2 regions of the Undibacterium sp. 14-3-2 genome follow, and region 2 is predicted to be linked to the other one. Evidence: riboswitches for the same ligand, from Rfam matches in the RefSeq annotation. Region 2 holds a riboswitch; the other holds the start of a gene.
The links. Region 2 has a riboswitch for thiamine pyrophosphate ahead of Undi14_RS11115 (TonB-dependent siderophore receptor). Riboswitches for the same ligand answer to the same signal wherever they lie in the genome.

Region 1 (10,657 bases), on a different contig from region 2:
AACGGTACCAGTGCAGAAGAGAACCAGGTATCGAGCACATCGTCATCGCGCTTCAGTGCACCGGCATAGCCAGCGGCGGCGGCTTTTGCTGTTGCCTCTGCTTCATTGCGGGCGACGAAAATTTCACCATTGTCGCCATACCATGCCGGAATCTGATGACCCCACCACAATTGACGCGAGATACACCAGTCCTGAATGTTATTGAGCCATTGGTTGTAGGTATTGGTCCAGTTTTCGGGCACGAATTTGATTTCGCCGGAAGCGACTTTTTCGAGCGCGACTTCAGCGATCGATTTGCCAGGGAAATGCGTACCCTCGGGCGCAGGTTTGCTCATCGCCATGAACCACTGATCGGTCAGCATCGGTTCAATCACCACATTCGTACGGTCACCACGTGGCACCATCAGTTTGTGTGGCTTAACGGATTCGAGTAAGCCTTGTGCATCCAGATCAGCCACGATTTGTTTGCGGGCCACAAATCTATCCATGCCCTGATACACCGCCGGCGCGTTTTCATTGATCTTTGCATCCAGTGTCAGGATGCTGATTTTGTCGAGATTGTGACGTTGACCAACGGCGTAATCGTTGAAGTCATGCGCTGGCGTGATCTTCACACAACCAGTACCGAATTCTTTATCGACATAACTGTCGGCAATCACTGGAATTTCACGGTCGGTCAGCGGCAGTTTTAACATCTTGCCGACCAGATGGAGATAGCGCTCGTCGGTAGGATCAACCGCCACGGCAACGTCACCTAACAAGGTTTCAGGGCGTGTCGTCGCCACTGTCAGATGACCGGAACCATCCGCAAACGGATAGCGGATATGCCACATCGAGCCATCTTCTTCTTCCGACACCACTTCCAGATCCGAGACTGCAGTGCCGAGCACCGGGTCCCAGTTCACCAGGCGTTTGCCGCGATAGATCAGACCTTGCTCGACCAGACGCACGAATACTTCGGTGACCGATTTCGAGCGTTCCGCATCCATCGTGAAATATTCACGATCCCAATCGGCGGACGCGCCCATGCGACGCATCTGGCCGGTGATCGTGGAGCCGGATTTTTCTTTCCATTCCCAGACTTTTTCGAGGAATTTTTCACGGCCAAGATCATGGCGTGAAATTTTTTGCGCATCGAGCTGACGCTCCACGACGATTTGTGTCGCGATACCGGCGTGATCGGTGCCGGGTATCCAAGCAGTGTTGTAACCGCGCATACGATAGTAACGCGTCAGACCATCCATGATGGTCTGGTTAAATGCGTGCCCCATATGCAGCGTGCCGGTCACGTTCGGCGGCGGCAACTGGATAGAAAATGAGGGTTTGCCATCGTCCATGCTGGCCGCGAAATAACCGCGATTCTCCCACTCGGAGCGCCATTGTTGTTCGATTTCTGCGGGTTCGAAAGACTTCGCTAATTCCATGATTGTCAGTTAGTAGTGTGCTAAACCATTGATTATAAATGACAGAAGGCGAGCTGACTCCCTAATCGCTTGTCTTTTGATGGGAGGCGTACGTATATTCGCCTCAGTAGCGTCATTACACTTTGTTTTTTTATTTTCAACTTCCTTCGTCACCCGGTCTGAATGGGACATCTGTACAGTAGCCGGGGAAGAGGGCGCAACTGAAACCGCATTGCTTTGCTTATTTTTTTTGCAGAACAGCAGTTTTTTATCGCAAAAAATATTTCTCGTTGATATAGTGGGGTGATATTAAATTTTTCATCGACGCTTCCTTTATTAATTACAAATTAATGGCAAAACTTAAGACATCAACAACTGCGCGCATATGTCTTTACGCCTTGTTTTGTCTGGCGATTTGTTCAGGTCTTGTGCGAGCAGATGAAAAATCCGACACGGAGCAACTCGTCAGCATACGTAAACTTGCGGACAGTGATAACAACGAAGCATTGAAACGCCTCGAATTGTTCCTTGAGAAGCAAACGTCAGGCACTAGTGCAAAAGTTAGATTGGCAACACTGAATACTCTGGTGACTTTGTACTTTGACGCTGGTCGTCAAAATTCGGCGAAAACGACACTCGTTGAATTTAAAGCTTTGGCTGATAAAACACGTGACCTTGATGCTCAGGCGATTACGAAGATTTTGGACACCGGACAGTTGTTAGATGCGGGTCGGCCTGATGATGCGCTAAAGGAGTTGCAGAAAATTGGCACCAGTTTACATCCGCATGCAAATCCTGACGTGCGGATGCGCTTACAAACATCCTTCGCGCGTACCTATTTTGCGATTGGTAATTTTTCCGGTGCACTCGAACATGCTCTTGATGCTTTGCGACAGACAGATCAGCTCCCCGATCGCAGAGTTGAGAATCGTATGATGCAGTTATACGAAATAGCCCGCCTGTACGCAGAGATGAAGGATCCGGAGAAAGCCTTGTCGACAGTTAACGATGCGCTTCTCTTATATCCGCTGGCGAATTCCCCCAAAGTATTATCCTTACTCACTCTGTGCCAAGGGGTCGCATATACTTTTCTGAAGCGACAAGCTGAAGCGATAGATGCTTATCAGCGATCTCTGAAACTGGCTGGTGAGGTGCATATGCCTCTGGTTCAGGTAAGAAACCTGGTAAATATCAGCGACCATTATTTGATTTTAAATGAGTATGCAGAAGCTGAAGCTTACGCCAGACAAGCACTTGAGAAAGCGGAGTTGTTGCAAGATAAAAAATCGATGGGTATTGCTAAAGCTAATCTGGGCTTTGCTCTGGCGGGACAGGGAAAAATCTCACAAGGTGTTGTTCTGATCAATGCCGTCATTAACGCTTTGATTGATTCTGACCAGCAGACTGATGCGGAAGCAGTGATTGGTGAACTTGCCAACATGTATGAAAATGCTGGAATGTACAAAGAGGCTTTGCTTGCACTCAGACAGCAGCAAAGCTTCAGTAATGAATTATTCCGTTCGGATCGTTCGAAAACAGTCGCAGTTTTACAAGAACAGTTTAATGCAGAGCAGAGACAAAAACAGATAGAACTACTCGCCAAAGATAACGCGTTAAAAGATGCGGATATTCGCAATCATCGTTTGCAGCAAATCGTGACCTTACTGGGTGCGGTACTGACGGTGATGGCAGGTATTTTCATCTACTGGTTATACAGACGCGTGAAGCGTATCAATTTGCAACTGCAGGAGGCAAATTCTCAACTGGAATTTCATGCAGTACGAGATCCTTTAACGGGTTTGCATAATCGCCGCTCATTTTTAGACATGATGAAAGTGCGGTCCGGTCAGGGCACCGAGCGTCGTGATGTGAATCCAGAAAATCCCGATACGATAATTTTGCTCGATATTGACCATTTCAAACAAATCAATGACGGGCTTGGACATGCCGCAGGCGACGCTGTCCTGATGGAAGTCGCCCATCGCTTGCGAAGCGTTGTAAGAGATACCGATATGGTGTTGCGATGGGGCGGCGAAGAGTTTCTCGTTTTTGCCCCGAAATCGACGGCCGAACAAATTGCAGCACTGGTAACGCGTGTCTTACATGTTGTCGGTGCCGAGCCTATTCAAGCTGGTCATCAGCAGATACAGACGACGATGACTGCCGGTTTTATTTCATTACCATTTTCCGGTATTCCTGAAGAACAATTCGGTTGGGAAAAAGTGCTGCAGATCGCGGATATGGCCTTGTATCTCGGGAAGGCAAACGGGCGCAACCGGGCATACGGTATTTCATCACTATTGGCGCCCGCTGCGACGGCATTACCTGTTATTGAAACCGATCTCGCGGCGGCAGTTGCGGCCGGGATGGTTGAGTTGATTGAGGTGATGGGACCAGCGAAACTGGAGATGGCTCACTGTTAACAATCTGGCGCTATCAAACGTTATCAAACGATCGCAAAGGTGTCGGTGACCGGTATCCGTCGATACACGAAAGTACGTAATTTTTTTCTTCTGCACATAATTGCAGATATAATTCGGCCGCACTAACGGCGTTTCTATTTGAAATCTTAGGAACGTCATCAGTGGAAAAAAATGCTAGGGGTCCTGTCCGCACTTGTGCGATGACGGGTGAGAAATACCCTCGAACCTGATCTGGATAATGCCAGCGAAGGGAAGCTGCTAAAGACTGCCAACGTCGTTACCGCGACAACTGCGCACCTCTTTACAAACTCCTTTGCTGGCTCCATGCCTATATGCAAAGCGCAAAGGAGCCAAAATGAATGCCAACCCACAATTTCTGTCCGCCACCGCGACAGTTGATGAAGCCGCGATACAGCCGCTGCCGAATTCCCGCAAAATCTATGTACATGGCAGTCGCCCCGATATCCGCGTGCCTATGCGCGAAATCAGCCAGTCGGATACGCCCGCCATGTTCGGTTCCGAAAAAAACCCGCCGATTTATGTCTACGACACTTCCGGCCCTTACACCGACCCTGACGTCAAAATTGATATCCGCTCAGGCTTAGCTTCTGTGCGTGGCAACTGGATTGCAGAAAGAAACGATACCGAAGAACTGCCCGGCCCAACTTCCGAATATGGCATAGCGCGGCTGAATGATCCCAAACTGGCTGAACTGCGCTTCAACCTGAAACGCAAACCACGTCGCGCGCTGGCAGGAAAAAATGTGACGCAGATGCACTATGCGCGGCAAGGCATCATCACACCAGAAATGGAATACATCGCGATTCGCGAAAACCTGCAACGCAAAGCATATCTGGAGCAATTAAAAGCGTCCGGCCCTATGGGCAATAAGCTGGCTGAATTGATGGGACGCCAGCATCCGGGGCAGTCTTTCGGCGCATCGATTCCGAACGAAATTACGCCGGAATTCGTGCGCTCAGAAGTTGCACGCGGCCGCGCGATTATTCCGGCGAACATCAATCACCCTGAAGTCGAACCGATGATCATCGGTCGCAATTTTCTGGTGAAAATTAACGCGAATATCGGCAACTCTGCAGTGACTTCATCGATTGGTGAAGAAGTCGAAAAAATGACCTGGGCGATACGCTGGGGCGGCGACAATGTGATGGATCTCTCGACCGGAAAACACATCCATGAAACCCGCGAATGGATCATCCGCAATTCACCCGTTCCTATCGGTACCGTGCCGATTTATCAGGCTTTAGAAAAAGTGAATGGCAAGGCCGAAGATCTGACCTGGGAAATCTTTCGCGACACGTTGATTGAGCAAGCAGAGCAGGGTGTCGATTACTTCACGATCCACGCCGGTGTGCGTTTGCAATATGTGCCGCTGACGGCGAAGCGCATGACAGGCATCGTTTCGCGTGGCGGTTCCATCATGGCGAAATGGTGCCTCGCGCATCATAAAGAAAGCTTCCTGTACGAGCATTTTGAAGACATCTGCGAGATCATGAAAGCCTACGATGTGTCATTCAGTCTGGGTGACGGCTTGCGTCCGGGTTCGATTTACGACGCCAACGATGAAGCGCAACTCGGTGAATTGAAAACGCTGGGCGAATTGACGCAGATAGCATGGAAGCACGATGTACAGGTGATGATAGAAGGCCCGGGTCATGTGCCCATGCACCTGATCAAAGAAAACATGGATCTGCAACTCGAGCAGTGCCACGAAGCGCCGTTCTACACACTGGGGCCTTTGACGACCGACATCGCACCTGGTTACGACCACATCACGTCCGGCATTGGTGCGGCGCAAATCGGCTGGTATGGTACAGCCATGCTGTGTTACGTGACACCGAAAGAACATCTGGGTTTGCCGAATAAAGTCGACGTCAAAGACGGCATCATCACGTACAAAATCGCTGCGCATGCGGCTGATCTGGCGAAAGGTCATCCGGGTGCACAAATCCGCGATAACGCCTTGTCGAAAGCACGTTTTGAATTCCGCTGGGAAGATCAGTTCAACATCGGTCTTGACCCTGACAAAGCGCGCGAATTTCACGATGAAACTCTACCGAAAGATTCTGCCAAAGTCGCGCATTTCTGCTCGATGTGCGGGCCGCATTTCTGTTCGATGAAAATCACGCAGGAAGTGCGTGATTACGCAGCGAATCAGGGTATCAGCGAAATCGATGCGCTGAAAAAAGGCATGGAAGTGAAGGCGGTGGAATTCATTAAATCCGGCGCTGAAATTTATAAAAAACAGTAAGCGGTGACGATGATGGAAATTCAGTTAAATGGCGCGCCGCATCAGATCAGGTCTGCACAACTGCTGGCTGATTTAATTGCCGATCTGAGTCTGATGGACAAAGCGATTGCGGTGGCGGTGAACCGCAAGATTATTCCGCGCTCGTGTTGGGCAGAGCACGCATTGCAGGCGAATGACAAAGTCGATGTGGTGCGCGCCATTGGTGGCGGCTGATGGCTGAAAAATAACCCAGACAGTTCGCACCAGTTGACAGGAAAAACACAAAAGGATTTGAAGATGCAAACAGAAATAAATAAAGAAATCGACGCAGACAGCGGCCTGACGATTGCCGGTAAAACTTACCGTTCACGCTTGTTGGTTGGCAGCGGAAAATATAAAGATCTGGAGCAAACACGTCTGGCGACGGAAGCTGCGGGAGCGGAAATTATTACGGTTGCAATTCGTCGCGTGAACATCGGGCAAGACCCGAATGCGCCTAGCTTGCTGGATGCGGTGCCGCCATCCAAATACACAATCTTGCCGAATTCAGCCGGATGCTATAACGCAGCAGATGCGGTCTACACCTTGCAGCTCGGGCGCGAATTACTGGGCGGCCATAAGCTGTGCAAACTCGAAGTGTTGGGCGATGAAAAGACCTTGTTCCCGAATATGCCGGAAACTCTGAAAGCCGCGAAAACACTGGTGCAGGATGGCTTTGATGTGATGGTGTATTGCAGCGATGATCCGATACAGGCGCGTATGCTGGAAGACCTCGGCTGCGTTGCGGTGATGCCGCTGGCGTCACTCATCGGTTCCGGCATGGGCATACTGAATCCATGGAATCTGTCACTGATTATCGAACAGGCCAAAGTGCCAGTGCTGGTCGATGCCGGTGTTGGTACCGCGTCCGATGCAGCAATTGCGATGGAGCTGGGTTGCGATGGCGTGTTGATGAATACCGCGATTGCCGGTGCTAAAGACCCAGTCCGCATGGCGCGGGCAATGGGGTTGGCGGTTGCAGCGGGGCGCGAGGCGTTTCTGGCAGGACGTATGCCGCGCAAATTTGCAGCATCACCATCCTCACCGATGGCAGGGCGCATCGTCTGATGGCAGCGACGATCCCGCAGCGCCCATGTGTGCTGGTGTTTGCCGGACACGATCCCAGCGGTGGCGCGGGCATACAGGCGGATATCGAAGCGATCGCCGCGCAGGGCGCGCATGCCTTGCCGGTCATTACTGCATTAACCGTGCAAGACAATGATCATGTCTACGCGCTGGAGGCGGTGCCGCACACGCTGATAATTCAGCAAGCACAGTGCTTACTCGACAAAATAACGGTGACTGCGATAAAAGTCGGTATCGCTGGTAATGCAGAAAATGCACGTGCTATTGCTGCACTGATACAGCAGTTGCGGATAAAAAATCCGCGTCTGCCGGTGGTGGTCGATACCGTGCTGGGCAGCGGTCACGGTGATCGTTTATCGGCGGATGATGCGGTCGCTGCGATACAGCCTTTGCTGAAAGTCGCGACGTTGCTGACGCCGAATCTGCCGGAGTTGCAAAGGCTGGTGCCGCACGCTGCCCAACCTTCATCGCAGGTCACAATACTGATGCAAATGACGGCAGCCGATGTCCTGCTGAAAGGCGGGCATGCAGCGGGGGCGCTGGTCAGCAATTGCTGGTATGCACATACCGGGGATGAGCAGCGTTGGCAATGGCCACGCTTACCGGGAGAATTTCACGGCAGCGGTTGCACGCTGGCGTCTGCGATTGCCGCTCAGCTGGCGCTGGGGCATTCCATGCAACACGCTTTGCATCAGGCGCAAATCTACACACAACAAAGTCTGCAGCGTGCTTACGCAATCGCAGACGGGCAATTTATTCCGGGGAGATAAATTCAAATGACAAAGATACATACATTGCGTGGTTTATATATCGTGACCCCGGACTGGGACGATACAGCGCAGTTACTCGCTGTCACTGAACAGGTCTTGCTGGGCGGCGCGGCGCTTGTTCAGTATCGACACAAAACGGCAGACATGGAATTGCGGCGGCAACAGGCATCGGCTTTGCTGGCTTTGTGCCGACGCTTTGGAAAACCTTTTATCGTCAACGATCATCTGGATTTGTGTATGGAAATCGATGCCGATGGTTTGCATGTCGGCGGTACCGATATTTCCGTGGCTGAAGCGAGGGCGCAGATCGGTGCCGATAAAATTCTGGGAGCCTCGTGTTATGGCGATATACAACTGGCGCGCAGCGCGGTTGCAAGCGGTGCCAGTTACATTGCGTTTGGCGGATTTTATCCGTCACGGATCAAACAATATGCGGTCACTACGCCCGCAGATATTGTGAGCGACGCGGGCAAAGAATTCGATCTGCCGCGGGTGGTGATTGGCGGTATGACACTGCAAAACTGTCAGCCGCTGATTGCCAACGGGGCGGAAATGGTGGCGGTCATCAGCAGCGTGTATATGGCAGAAAATCCGCGTCAGGCCGCTGCCGATTTCTGTGGCTTGTTTTGAGCTAATTTTGGACATAAATATACTCCCGGGAGTATATTTTGAAGCCCTTTGTTTATGCCGAGATTAGCCTGGTTTTATCATTTTTCAGGGGGAGTATGCAGAATTTCCGATATTGTTAAGGTATTTTCTGCAAATTTTTTGCTGTAGTGTGGGGCGCTGGTAACGCGCAATCCTATGCGTTTTCCGGGCATGCTATTACACGCCGGTCTGCCGGATATTCTGCAGATCGACGCGGCAGCGCAGGGTCTGTCCCGTATAATCGGGGTATGCAAAATTTACTTCACAATCTCAATCCTGAACAGCTTGCCGCTGTGACTTTGCCGGCGCAGTCGGCGCTGATTTTAGCGGGTGCCGGTTCCGGCAAAACCCGCGTGCTGACGACCCGCATTGCGTGGCTGATACAAACCGGCCAGGTTTCCCCGCAGGGCGTGCTGGCGGTGACCTTTACCAACAAGGCCGCCAAGGAATTGCTGACGCGGCTGTCGGCGATGTTGCCGATCAATACCCGTGGCATGTGGATAGGTACTTTTCATGGTCTGTGCAATCGCCTGTTGCGCGCACATCACCGCGATGCCGGTTTGCCGCAGACGTTTCAGATTCTCGATTCCGGCGATCAGTTATCGTTCATCAAGCGCTTGCTGAAAGCGAATAATATCGACGACGAAAAATTTCCGCCTAAGACCCTGATGTATTTCATCAACAGCGCCAAAGATCAGGGTTTGCGCGCCGCGCAGGTCGATGCCTACGATGATTTCAATCGCAAACTGGTGGGGCTGTACGATCTGTATGACGCCCAGTGCCAGCGTGAAGGTGTAGTCGATTTTGCCGAGCTGTTATTACGCACGTATGAACTACTCAGCCGCAATCAGCCTTTGCGCGAACACTATCAGGCTCGCTTCAAACATATACTGGTCGATGAGTTTCAGGATACCAATGATCTGCAGTACAAATGGCTGAAGCTTATGGCTGGCGCTGGCAGCAGCCGTGGTGCTGCGGTGTTTGCGGTCGGCGATGATGACCAGAGTATTTACGCTTTCCGCGGTGCGAATGTTGGCAATATGTCGGCATTTGAACGTGAGTTTGAAGTGCAGAATCTGATCAAGCTGGAACAGAATTACCGCTCGCATGGCCACATTCTGGACAGCGCCAATATTCTGATTGCGAATAACAGCAAGCGTCTCGGCAAAAATCTGCGTACCGATGCCGGGCATGGCGAACCTGTACGCGTGATGGAAGCCAGCAGCGATATACAAGAGGCGAACTGGATCATAGAAGAAGCAAAAAATCTGATCCGCGAAGGTTTGCCGCGTAGTGAAATAGCGATTCTGTACCGCTCGAATGCCCAGTCGCGCGTGATAGAACATGCCTTGTTCAGCGCGAATATTCCGTATCGTGTGTATGGCGGCCAGCGCTTTTTTGAGCGCGCCGAAATCAAGCATGCGATTGCGTATCTGCAGTTGATGGATAACCTGCACAATGATTCCGCCTTTTTGCGGGTGGTGAATTTCCCTACCCGTGGCATCGGTGCACGTTCTCTGGAGCAGTTGCAGGATGCCGCGAAACAGCATGCCTGTTCACTGTATGCGGCGGTGCCGTATGTCGGCGGCAAAGCCGGCTCATCGCTGGCAGCGTTCATCAAACTGATCGAAGGTGCGCGCTTTGAAACGCAGTATCTGCCTTTGCCTGAGATGGTGCAGATCGTGATCGAACTCAGCACTTTGAAGACGCATTATCAGACAGAAAAAGAAGGCGCTGACCGCATAGAAAACTTGGATCAGCTGGTGAATGCCGCGAGTCTGTTTGTGGCGGAAGAAGGTTTTGGCAAAGATGCCCCGGCGCTGACCGGCCCCGCATCTGCCAATACCGTTTTGCTGGATAACGGCGACGGCAATGTCATCATCGATGCGGATGCGGCCTTACCCACGGTGATGTCGCCATTGTCAGCCTTTTTGTCGCATGCTTCATTGGAAGCGGGTGATAATCAGGCGCAAGCCGGGCAGGATGCGATGCAGTTGATGACTGTGCACTCTGCCAAAGGGCTGGAATTTGATGCCGTAT
Region 2 (10,657 bases):
CGTATCGCTAAAAATTCTGCAGCCATTCTGCCGCGAGCCGAAGCGGCGATTGGTCATCCGATTGATGTGATTTCCGGTGAAGAAGAGGGCCGCCTGATTTATATGGGCGTATCGAACGCGATTCCTGTGCCCGATGAGCGCCGTCTGGTGATGGACATCGGCGGTGGCTCGACGGAAGTGATACTCGGACGTGGGCACGAGATCATCAAGGTTGAATCGTTCAGCATAGGCACCGTCAAGCATAGCGCCAGTTTTTTTCCAGATGGGCGTCTGACGGAAGCGGCTTTTGAAGCGGCTATTCTTTCCGCGAGATCGATGTTTGAAGATGCCGCGCCACCTTATCAGCCACAACACTGGCGCAAGGCTTACGGCTCATCTGGCACGATGCGGGCGATTGCCGATGCGATCGTCAACAATGGTTTGGGCGATGGTAAACTGACTTTAAAAAGTCTGAATGCACTGAAACAATACTGCATCCGCTGCGGACAACTCAGCGAACTTGAATTGACTGGCATTAAACCCGAGCGTGTTGCCATGGTGATCGGTGGGCTGGCGATTTTGATCGGGCTGATGCTGGAATTTAACATCGAAGTGTTGTTGCCGGTTGAAGCAGGCTTGCGTATGGGCGTCATGTGGGACTTGTATTTACGTGCGACCAAACGCGACCGGCGCGAAGTGTCGGTGCAGAAAATCACCCAGCTTTTCCATATCGATATGTCTCGTGCAAATCGCGTTGCAGATATGGTGAAATCGATTTATCAGCAACTCAAACCGGCATCTGATACCTATTTGCGCTTGTTGTACTGGAGCGCGATGTTGCATGAAGTAGGCATGGTCGTTTCTCACACTGGTTACCATAAGCATGGCGCCTACATGATAGAAAATGCCGACATGGCGGGATTCACCACCAGCGAGCAAAGGATCATGAGTAAGCTGATCCTCAGTCAGAAAGGTAATTTGCGCAAAATCAGTGAAGGTCTGACTGAAATGGATTTTGCCAAAGCGGTGCTGGCATTGCGTCTGGCCGTGATGCTGATGCATTCACGGGCAGAAATTGACTATGAAGATATTCGTCTCAAAATGAAAAAGAATATCGAACTCGACATGCGCCGCGACTGGGTTTCCCTGCATCCGACGGTGGCTTACTGGTTGCAAAAAGAAACCGAATGCTGGCGTGAGGTTGGCATGGATTTTCTGGTGCGGGCAAATGTCTGAAGTCAGAGAATGCACATTGAAAAAAAGGCTCGCATGTTGCGAGCCTTTTTTATGAGCTTTTTTTATGAACCTGCACCAGCTCCTTCGTCACAGGAGTTCGTGCTGATACGTTTAAAATTCTTCCCAGTCTGAGCTTTCTTTTGTTGTCGCTGGTTTTGTTGTGCTCGCACGTTTCGTTGTACTCGCAATTTTTTTCAACGGCTGCGCCTGACGCTGGCTGGCGATCCGTGGCGATGCTTTTAATGGTGTCGTATGTGTCGCACGTGTGGTGTGCGACGATGACGCGCTGATCGTTGTTTGTGACGCATCCAGCTTGAACATGCTGACCACGTTCGCCAGATTTCTGGCCTGGTCTTGCATCGCGGCCGAAGCCGCAGCGGCTTGTTCTACCAACGCTGCATTTTGTTGCGTGACCTGATCCATCTGGATGATGGCCTGGTTCACTTGTTCTATGCCAGATTGCTGTTCATGGCTGGCCGCTGTGATTTCGCTCATGACATCGGTGATGCGATTGACGCCGGTGACAATTTCCTGCAACGCGAGGCCCGCTTCACCTACTTGTTGCGAACCCAGCCCTACCTTTTCAACCGAATCATCAATCAGTGTTTTGATTTCTTTCGCTGCTGCGGCTGAGCGTTGTGCCAGATTGCGGACTTCTGACGCGACTACTGCAAATCCGCGTCCCTGTTCACCGGCGCGCGCTGCTTCCACTGCCGCATTCAGAGCGAGAATATTGGTCTGAAAAGCGATGCCATCAATCACACTGATGATGTCGACAATTTTCTTCGAGGAGCTGTTAATGGCTTCCATGGTGTTGACGACCGTTGTGCCCGCCACGGAACCCTTGGCAGCCACATCGGCGGTGGACAATACCAACTGATTAGCCTGGCGAGCATTTTCCGCATTTTGTTTGACGGTCGATGTCAGCTCTTCCATGGAAGCTGCTGTTTCTTCGAGTGAGCCAGCCTGTTCTTCGGTGCGCGCAGATAAATCCAGATTGCCTGAGGCAATTTCGCTGGAGGCGGTTGCGATCATATCGGTGCTCTGACGCACTTCGCCAACCACTTTGGCGAGACTCTGGCGCATGCTCTTCATCGCGAACAGCAGGCTGTCCTGATCATTTTCACGGGTGTGGACATCAATCGTCAGATCGCCGGCGGCAATGCCTTTAGCGATGTCGGCCGCATATTCCGGTTCGCCGCCGATAGCGCGCTCAATATTGCGTGCCACGATCACGATGATCGCGCTCAATACGATGCCGATACCTGCCAGCAAAAAGATGGCATTCCACAGATCTTTGATGAAGGCATCCGTCAGGTCGTCGAGGTATAAGCCGGTGATGAAGGTCCAGTCCCACGGCTTGTATGTCAAAAGATAAGCGCCCTTGGGAAATACCTGTTTAGGATCCGCATTGCCCGGTTTGGTCCAGACATACTCTATCCAGCCTTCACCTGCACCTTTGGCAATGGTTGCGACATTGCGATAGAAAAACTGGCCGCCCGGGTCTTTGAAGTCACTGACATCTTTGCCGATGAGTTCGGCTTTGATCGGATGCATCACCACAGTCGGGTGAGAGTTGATCACGGTATAGTAGCCATCCTTGCCGTAGCGCATGGCCTTGAGGCGCGCCAGCGCTTGTTTCTGGGCTTCTTCCAGCGGCATCGCGCCAGAACTGACCAGCGCCGCGTACTCTTTCACTGTTGACATACCGACGTCCGTCGCAAAGCGCAATGCAATCTGTCGCTCTTCAAAGCGTTGTGCTTTATTTTGCAATACATTCACCGTGCTGATACCGAGCAGGCAAAGCCAACTGATGATGAGTGGTAAATAAAGTTTGCTGCGAAAGCTGAGTTTCATGTCTCTTCCTGTCTTGTTAAAGAAAATTTTTTTCTTAAGGGGGGTTATACAAATGCGGCATATTTTTTGTGATATGAGGCAGGGGTAAAAAACACCTCATCGTTCACGGTTTGCGGTCACTGGCTGATTCAGATTAATTCAGCCCGGCCGGACGCTGGCAGATAAAGATCGGGTAACTTTATCGAAACCGATTTAGGCAATCAAAGCGATCAATTCTATATAAAACACTATGTTAATATAGAAACGTTGATTTATATCAATATTGCGGCAATAACAACAAAATCCAGTTAATTCCGATCTTTTGCTTGATCTGCTGGCATGGTGTGTTGAAACACGTTTGTTTTTTGATTGATACCTCTCGCTCTTCAGCATTCTGCTCTGCTTTGGATTTGTAAAACGTGTTCCGGGTTCGTGTTTTTTGGTAAAAGTAGGGAGTATGTTGAATTTTTGCTTAAATCTCGTTGAATTTATTGGGGGTTAGAAAATACTCCCCCCAGTATATTTTTCGTTAAATTGACCTGCTGCCATCAAATAGTAGTCAGACTGACTATCAAACTGGTAATCAATCCAGCAATAAAAAAACGACGATCGCCGTGGCGTATCGTCGTTTTTTATTGAGATGAAGGCGCCGTTTCAGCGCAGATCAGCTTGCCGTGACATCAGAAATCAAACTGTGCAGACAGTTTGTAAATCCTTGAGGCGCCAGGCAGCAAGTAGCCACCGAGGGATTGCGTGACATCGCGCCAGTAGAATTTATCGAATGCATTGTCGATATTAAAGCGCAAGGTCGTCGCGGTGCCGGCGATGTTGGTCACATAACGTGCGCCCAGATTCACGACCTGATAGCCGGGCACAATCACCGCGTTATCTGGCGAATAGGCTTTATTGCCGGAATACTGCCAGCTCGCATTCAGATTCAGTCCTTTGACTTGTGCAACGGCGTAGTCGGCATAGATGCTGGATTTCAGCTTAGGTACGTTTAACACGCGTTTGCCATCGAGCGCGGCATTTCCCGTGTCTTGCTGTTTCGCTTCGAGTGCGGTGATGCTGGCACCAAGATACAGTTGCGAACTCAGCTTGCCCTGCGCTGACAGTTCCAGCCCGGTATGTTGTGCTTCGCCATTCTGTACATAAACGTTGGCGCTGTTCGTGTATTCGAGTGGTTTCTGAATGCGGAAGACGGCCGCGGTCAGGCTCAGATCACGGCTCAGATCGCTCTTGATACCGAACTCCAGTTGTTTCGAGCGTGCCGGATTCAGCATGACATTCTGATTGCTGGTGCCGAAAGGGGCGATGCCGCCATGTTCCAGCCCTTGCGCAAACGAGCCGTACAAAGACATGGATTGCACAGGTTGATAGAGCAGTGCTGCATTCGACACCCAGGCATTGCGGTCATAGCCGGGATTATTGAGCTGGGTGCGCTCTATATGCAGATGGCGCACGCCGACATGCAGTTTCCAGGCCTCGCTGAGGCTGATGATGTCTTGCGCAAATACCGACCATTCTTTATCGGTGCGACGTAAGCTGGCCGCACCCGGCTGATTTGGCGATGGTGCGACGGCAACCGGGTTATACAGATTGCTGGTACCAGCGTAATCGTAAATGTAATCGCCAAAATAATCTTTGCGGCGGGAAGTGGATAAGCCTGCTGCAAACGTATGGGCAAATACGAAGGTGTTAAATTTACCGCTGAGCAGCGCCTGGGTGCCGGTCATCGATTTCGACTCATTCAGGCTGCGATAGTCATACACGTCGTAATCGCCATTTGCGCAATAGCCCGGGGCCAGATTGGCAGAACTGCAGCCATACGGAAACGCAGTGTAATCGTCGCGTTTGAATTCATGCTGATTCGCGGCAAAGCTGGCGTTCCAGTCAGCGTTGATTTTGTATTCAAAACGCACGCCCACATTGGTGTTGCGGGTATCGACCGGTTTCGCCCAAGGCTGTTGATTCAGCATCATATCGGCGCTGATGTTACGTGGCAGATCGGTGCCATTCGTGAGCTGGAAGCCCGGCACCGAGAGCTGCGATTTGTGCTGGTAATCGAGATCGAGTTGCAACAAAGCCTGCGACGACAAATGCCAGTCGAATGCGCCGGAAATAAACTGGCGCTCACCATTCGCCCCTTTGACATACGAGCGCAGGCGTTCGCCTGCGGCATTGATGCGATAACCGAATTGGTGGTCGGCGCTCATGCCGCCCAGATCGGCACTGCCATACAGCGTGCCGCGTTCTGAAATTTCAGTGGTGATGCTGCGCAGCGCGGAAGCAGTCGGGCGCTTGGTCACATAATTCAGTATGCCGCCCGGTGTCGCGAAACCAGATTGGAAACCTGAAATACCTTTGAGGATTTCAACGCGTTCTTTATTTTCCAGCGGAATCGAGGCATCACCCGGAATCGCAAAACCATCTTTGCGATAGCTGCTGGAATTATCCAGCGCAAAACCGCGAATCGAGAATTGCTCGGCATAGCCGATCGCGTTATAGGCGTCATTCACGCTGGCATCGAATTTCATCGCATCGGTGGTCTGGCGTATACGCAAATCCTGCATTTGCAGCGTTGTCCATGCGGTGACCGAAAACGGTGTCTCGATCAGTGAGGTATCCAGAAAACCGGCGGCTTTGGTGCGTTCGGCTTTGGCATCGCTGAGCCGGTTGCCGCTGACGATGACTTCAGGTAAATCTTTTTCAACGGATTGCGCGCGCGCCGCGTTCCATGCAAATGCCTGTGCGACAGCAATGGCGATCAACGATAAACGGCGTGGATGAAGAAGATGTGCAGATGGGTTTTTCATGTTGTACTCTCGGTTGCGGTGAAGTACAGCGCGGGAGTACACAAAAGGACGTGGCAGAGGCATGAACTTTGCGCTTCCCTTCGCTGGCATTATCCAGATCAGGTATAAGGGACTCTCTCACCCGGAAAAACATTTCCAGGACCCCTAGCGAAGGCGCCACTTTAACATGAATCGTTTAGCTCAATAAAAAAAAGCACACCAGGTGTGCTTTTTTGCCTCAAATATACTGGGGGGAGTATCTTAAAACCCCCAGCAAATACGCTGAGATTTGGTGCAAACAGGCTCATACTCCCTGTTTTTTAGCTGCGAAGCTGATCCACATGCCTTCCAGCGAATACACCAGCAGCGCCGCCCAGATCGCGATAAAGCCGAGCAATTTATGCTGATCAAACGCTTCGTGAAACACCCAGATGCCGAGTAAAAGTTGCACGCTGGGCGCGATGTATTGCAGTAAGCCGAGTGTCGTCATCGGAATCCGGCGCGCACCGGCGGCAAACAGTAACAGCGGTATCGCCGTGATCGGGCCGCTGAGCGCGAGCAATATCTGCATGTGGCTGTCTTGTACAAGAAACGCATTTTGCCCATGCAAAGTCAGCCACGCCAGATAAGCGAAAGCGAACGGAAACAGCAGTATCGTTTCCAGCGACAAGCCTTCCAGCGCGCCCAGTGACGACGTTTTACGCAACAGACCATAAGTGCCGAAGGTGATGGCCAGCGCTAAGGCCACCCAGGGCAGATGGCCGGTTTGCCAGGTCAGCCAGGCGACACCAAGCGCAGCAAAGGCGACGGCCAGCCATTGACCCGGACGCAGCCTTTCCCGCAACACCGCCGAGCCGATCAGAATATTCACCAGCGGTGTAATGAAATAACCCAGACTCGCATCGACGACATGACCATCGTTGACGGCCCAGATGTAGATAAACCAGTTGCTGGATAAGAGCAGGGCGCTGAACGTAAAACCGGCAATCACTTTCGGCTGGCGACGGACAGCGCTCAGCCATGACCATTGATGACGCCAGGCGAGCACGCCCGCTAAAAACAGCAGCGACCATAACATACGATGGATCAGTATTTCTAAGGAGGGAACGCTTTGCAGTGCTTTGAAATACAGTGGAAACAGACCCCAGACGATGTAAGCGGAGCCTGCCAGGAAGATGCCTTTACGCATGAATCATATCCAGAAAAAAGCCGCACAGCGGCTGAGGCATGAATTATCCTCGTAAAGACAGAATCATGCTTGATGGGTAACTATTTGTTGCGTTGAATGGGGCGGACAGTGGGCTGATCGTGGGCTGATCGTGGGCCGAGAGTGGTGATGACTCGGGGGCGTCCGTCCGATTACTTTTCTCTGGCCGCAGCAATTTGCTTGCAGAGTGCTTCGGTGCCATCGAGTATCCGTGGCCCGGCGCGGTTCAGCCAATCGCCATTCACCGCGTACAGATGATTTTTCTTTGCCGCAGTCAGCACAGAAAACTGCCGCCACTCATTCAGGCTATCGGTGTTGCTGCCACCGGTGATGATCGCATCCGGGTTTGCTGCCAGCAAGGCTTCCACAGACACGGTGGGGCTGATTTCTTTCAGTGCACCAAAGACGTTTTTGCCGCCACATAAGCGGATTGCTGCCGAGACCATGTGTGTATCATTCAGCGTCATCAGCGGCTTGCGATTGACTTGATAAAAGACACTGATGGGTTTGTCGCGTGCGCTCTGATATTGTTGCTGAAGGTTGGCGAGCCGCAAACGGAATTGCTCCGCGGCCGCTTTGCCTGCAGCTGGCGTGCCAGCCAGTATCGCCAGACGTTCAAGCGAGGTGGCTACCATCTCATAATCGCGCGGCTCACTCTCAAAAACGGTGATGTGATTGTCGCGTAATTTGTTAACCAGCAATTTGCCGCTACCTGTGCCCCACACCACTACGAGGTCAGGTTTTAAGGCCAGCAATTTTTCCAGATCTAAGGCAAAGACATTGCCGACCGACGGCAAGGCCTTTGCAGCTGCGGGAAAATCGCTGTAATCACTGACCGCAACGATACTTTTTGCCGCGCCAGCTGCAAATAATAATTCCGTCGCATGCGGGGCCAGGCTGATAATTCTTTGTGCTGGCTTGTCGAGTGTAATCGTACGCTGCGCATCGTCTTTGACACTGACCGCTGCCACACCGCTGGCGCTGACCAGCAGTGTGGGCAGTATGCAGATGGAGCTAACCAACATGCGCAGCGACGTCATCAGATTTCCAGATTGTCGATCAGACGGGTATTGCCGAGCTTCGCGGCTGCCAACACTACCAGCGGCGCGCCCTGCGCGATATCGCCAGCAGACGGCGGTTGCAGGTCGGCACGTTTGCGGATCGCAATGTAATCCGGTTTCCAGTGACGATTTGCGAGGCTGGCCATGGCTTTGCGTTCGAGTTCAAACATATCCAGATGACCGCCACGGACTTCTTCTGCAACCTGATTCAATGCCTGATACAGCGCCGGTGCTTCGGCCCGTTCTTCGGCAGACAGATACATATTGCGTGACGATAAGGCGAGGCCGTCTTCGGCACGGAAAGTGTCGGCGGCGATGATTTCGGTCGGCAAGGCAAATTGCTTGCTCATATTTCTGACGATCATCAGCTGTTGATAATCTTTCTTACCGAATACGGCAACGCGTGGTTGTACGCAAGAGAATAATTTCAACACCACTGTGGTCACGCCAGTGAAAAAGCCGGGGCGGAATTCGCCTTCGAGAATATTGCCGAGATCGTCTGGCGGACGGACGCGGAATTCCTGCGGCTCCGGATACAGATCTTTTTCTGTCGGCGCGAACAAAATATAGACGCCTTCTTTTTCCAGCTTTTCTACGTCAGCCTGGAAAGTACGCGGATATTTGTCGAAATCTTCGTTCGGTCCGAATTGCAGGCGATTGACAAAAATCGAGGCGACCACCGGGTCACCATGCTTTTTTGCGAGACGCATCAGCGACAAATGGCCTTCGTGCAGATTGCCCATGGTTGGCACGAATGCTGTGCGTAACTGACCGCTCAGATGGTCGCGTAATTCTTCAATGGATGAAATGATTTTCATAATGAATGTGTGATGTTTCGGTTATCAATGATACTCAGACTGGCGAATAGGCGAGTCTGACGTAGATGGGCGCGAAGGCTTCGGCCTGCGTGATTTCTATCAGCGTTTCTTTCGCCAGTTCGAGCAAGGCGACAAAATTCACGACCAGTACCGGCGCGCCGCGGGAAGGATCGAATAATTCGGAGAATTCGACAAATTTAGTCGATTGCAGCTTACGTAAAATACCGGACATGTGTTCGCGTACCGATAATTCTTCGCGGCTGATTTTGTGATGCGCCACCAGTGTTGCCCGCTTCATGATGTCGGCCCAGGCGGCTTGTATATCGGCGATTTCCACGTGCGGCCAGTGCAGTACCGTGTTTTGCTCGACGAACACCTGCGCATGCAAAAAATCACGGCCTAATTGCGGTATCGCATTTAAATCGTAAGCAGCCAGTTTCATTTGCTCATATTCGAGCAGGCGTCGTACCAACTCCGCGCGCGGATCTTCGGCCTCGTCTTCGGCATTGCTTTTGGTGGATGGCAGCAACATGCGCGATTTAATCTCGATCAGCATGGCGGCCATCAGCAGATATTCTGCGGCAAGCTCCAGATTATGTTCGCGAATCTGATCGACATACTTCAGATATTGCAAGGTCACTTGCGCCATCGGAATGTCGAGAATATTGAAATTCTGTTTGCGGATCAGATACAGCAATAAATCCAGCGGCCCTTCGAATGCCTCCAGAAAAACTTCCAGCGCATCTGGCGGAATGTATAAATCATTCGGCAGCTTGAACAGTGGCTCACCGTACAGTCGCGCAAACGCCATGCCGTCAACGACATCGGGCGTGCTATCAACGGCACCGACCAGAGGTAACTCTGACGAGGGAAGTTCAGAAGTAGTCACAAGCAGGGCGCTCTGACAGGATCAGCCTTTGTTTTGGTAAACGTAAGCTTGTTGAGGCACGCGGGATTCCAGATTGTTTTTTTGCGTTTCCAGATCAACTGGAGCTTTGTCCCATAACAGCGCGCGACCGTCACGCTGGCTTTGCTCCAGCTTAGGATTCGCAGTTTTTAAACTTTTGAGAAAGCCAGTTGCTTCGGATTCGTACAGAGAAAATTGCTTGGAGAATTTCATAGTATTGAAATAAACACGTAAAGAACGGATGAAGCGGCATTTTACTCTGTATTTCCGGGAAAACCGCATTCGTCCAGATATGGATGGAAAAGTATTCGCAGGCACTGACGCTTCCCAGCGACGCGTCTGTGGAAGAGTACTGGCAGATTACAGGTCTGGTTTATCTACCCATTTACGCACGTGTACAGGTTGATAGGTCGCGAAGTGCTGTAATAACTCTGCCGGATTACTACTGGAGTAGAGTAGTTCCAGATGCGCTGAGCGCAAGAAGCCTTGTTGCAGGGTATTTCTCAGAAAGTGCAACAGACCGTCGTAAAAGCCTTCGACATTCAGTAAGCCTATCGGTTTGTCATGAAAACCCAGTTGTGCCCAGGTCATGACCTCGAATAATTCTTCGAGTGTGCCTATGCCGCCTGGCATAGCGATAAAACCATCGGATAATTCCGCCATCATAGCTTTGCGCTCATGCATATTTTTGACGATATGCAGCTCGCTCAGGCCGCGATGACCGACTTCTTTATCCATCAGGGCTTTGGGGATAATGCCGGTGACGTTTCCGCCAAGTCGCATGACTTCGTCGGCAATGATACCCATCAGGCCAACGT

Region 1: linked by a shared signal. The riboswitch ahead of thiC (phosphomethylpyrimidine synthase ThiC) and the one ahead of Undi14_RS11115 (TonB-dependent siderophore receptor) in region 2 are both predicted to bind thiamine pyrophosphate.

Annotation. Positions count from the first base shown of each region.
Region 1 is NZ_JAENGS010000002.1:717,927-728,583, reverse strand. It holds gene Undi14_RS07730 (valine--tRNA ligase) at 1-1,424, opposite strand, end outside; gene Undi14_RS07725 (diguanylate cyclase) at 1,754-3,826, shown strand; TPP riboswitch at 3,993-4,096, shown strand; gene thiC (phosphomethylpyrimidine synthase ThiC) at 4,182-6,095, shown strand; gene thiS (sulfur carrier protein ThiS) at 6,108-6,308, shown strand; gene Undi14_RS07710 (thiazole synthase) at 6,372-7,181, shown strand; gene Undi14_RS07705 (hydroxymethylpyrimidine/phosphomethylpyrimidine kinase) at 7,181-7,969, shown strand; gene thiE (thiamine phosphate synthase) at 7,976-8,599, shown strand; gene Undi14_RS07695 (UvrD-helicase domain-containing protein) at 8,866-10,657, shown strand, end outside.
Region 2 is NZ_JAENGS010000004.1:231,242-241,898, reverse strand. It holds gene Undi14_RS11125 (Ppx/GppA phosphatase family protein) at 1-1,215, shown strand, start outside; gene Undi14_RS11120 (methyl-accepting chemotaxis protein) at 1,327-3,072, opposite strand; gene Undi14_RS11115 (TonB-dependent siderophore receptor) at 3,732-5,867, opposite strand; TPP riboswitch at 5,926-6,023, opposite strand; gene rarD (EamA family transporter RarD) at 6,151-7,035, opposite strand; gene Undi14_RS11105 (cobalamin-binding protein) at 7,206-8,093, opposite strand; gene panC (pantoate--beta-alanine ligase) at 8,093-8,932, opposite strand; gene Undi14_RS11095 (ScpA family protein) at 8,967-9,743, opposite strand; gene Undi14_RS11090 (DUF3460 family protein) at 9,843-10,052, opposite strand; gene Undi14_RS11085 (TIGR00730 family Rossman fold protein) at 10,200-10,657, opposite strand, start outside.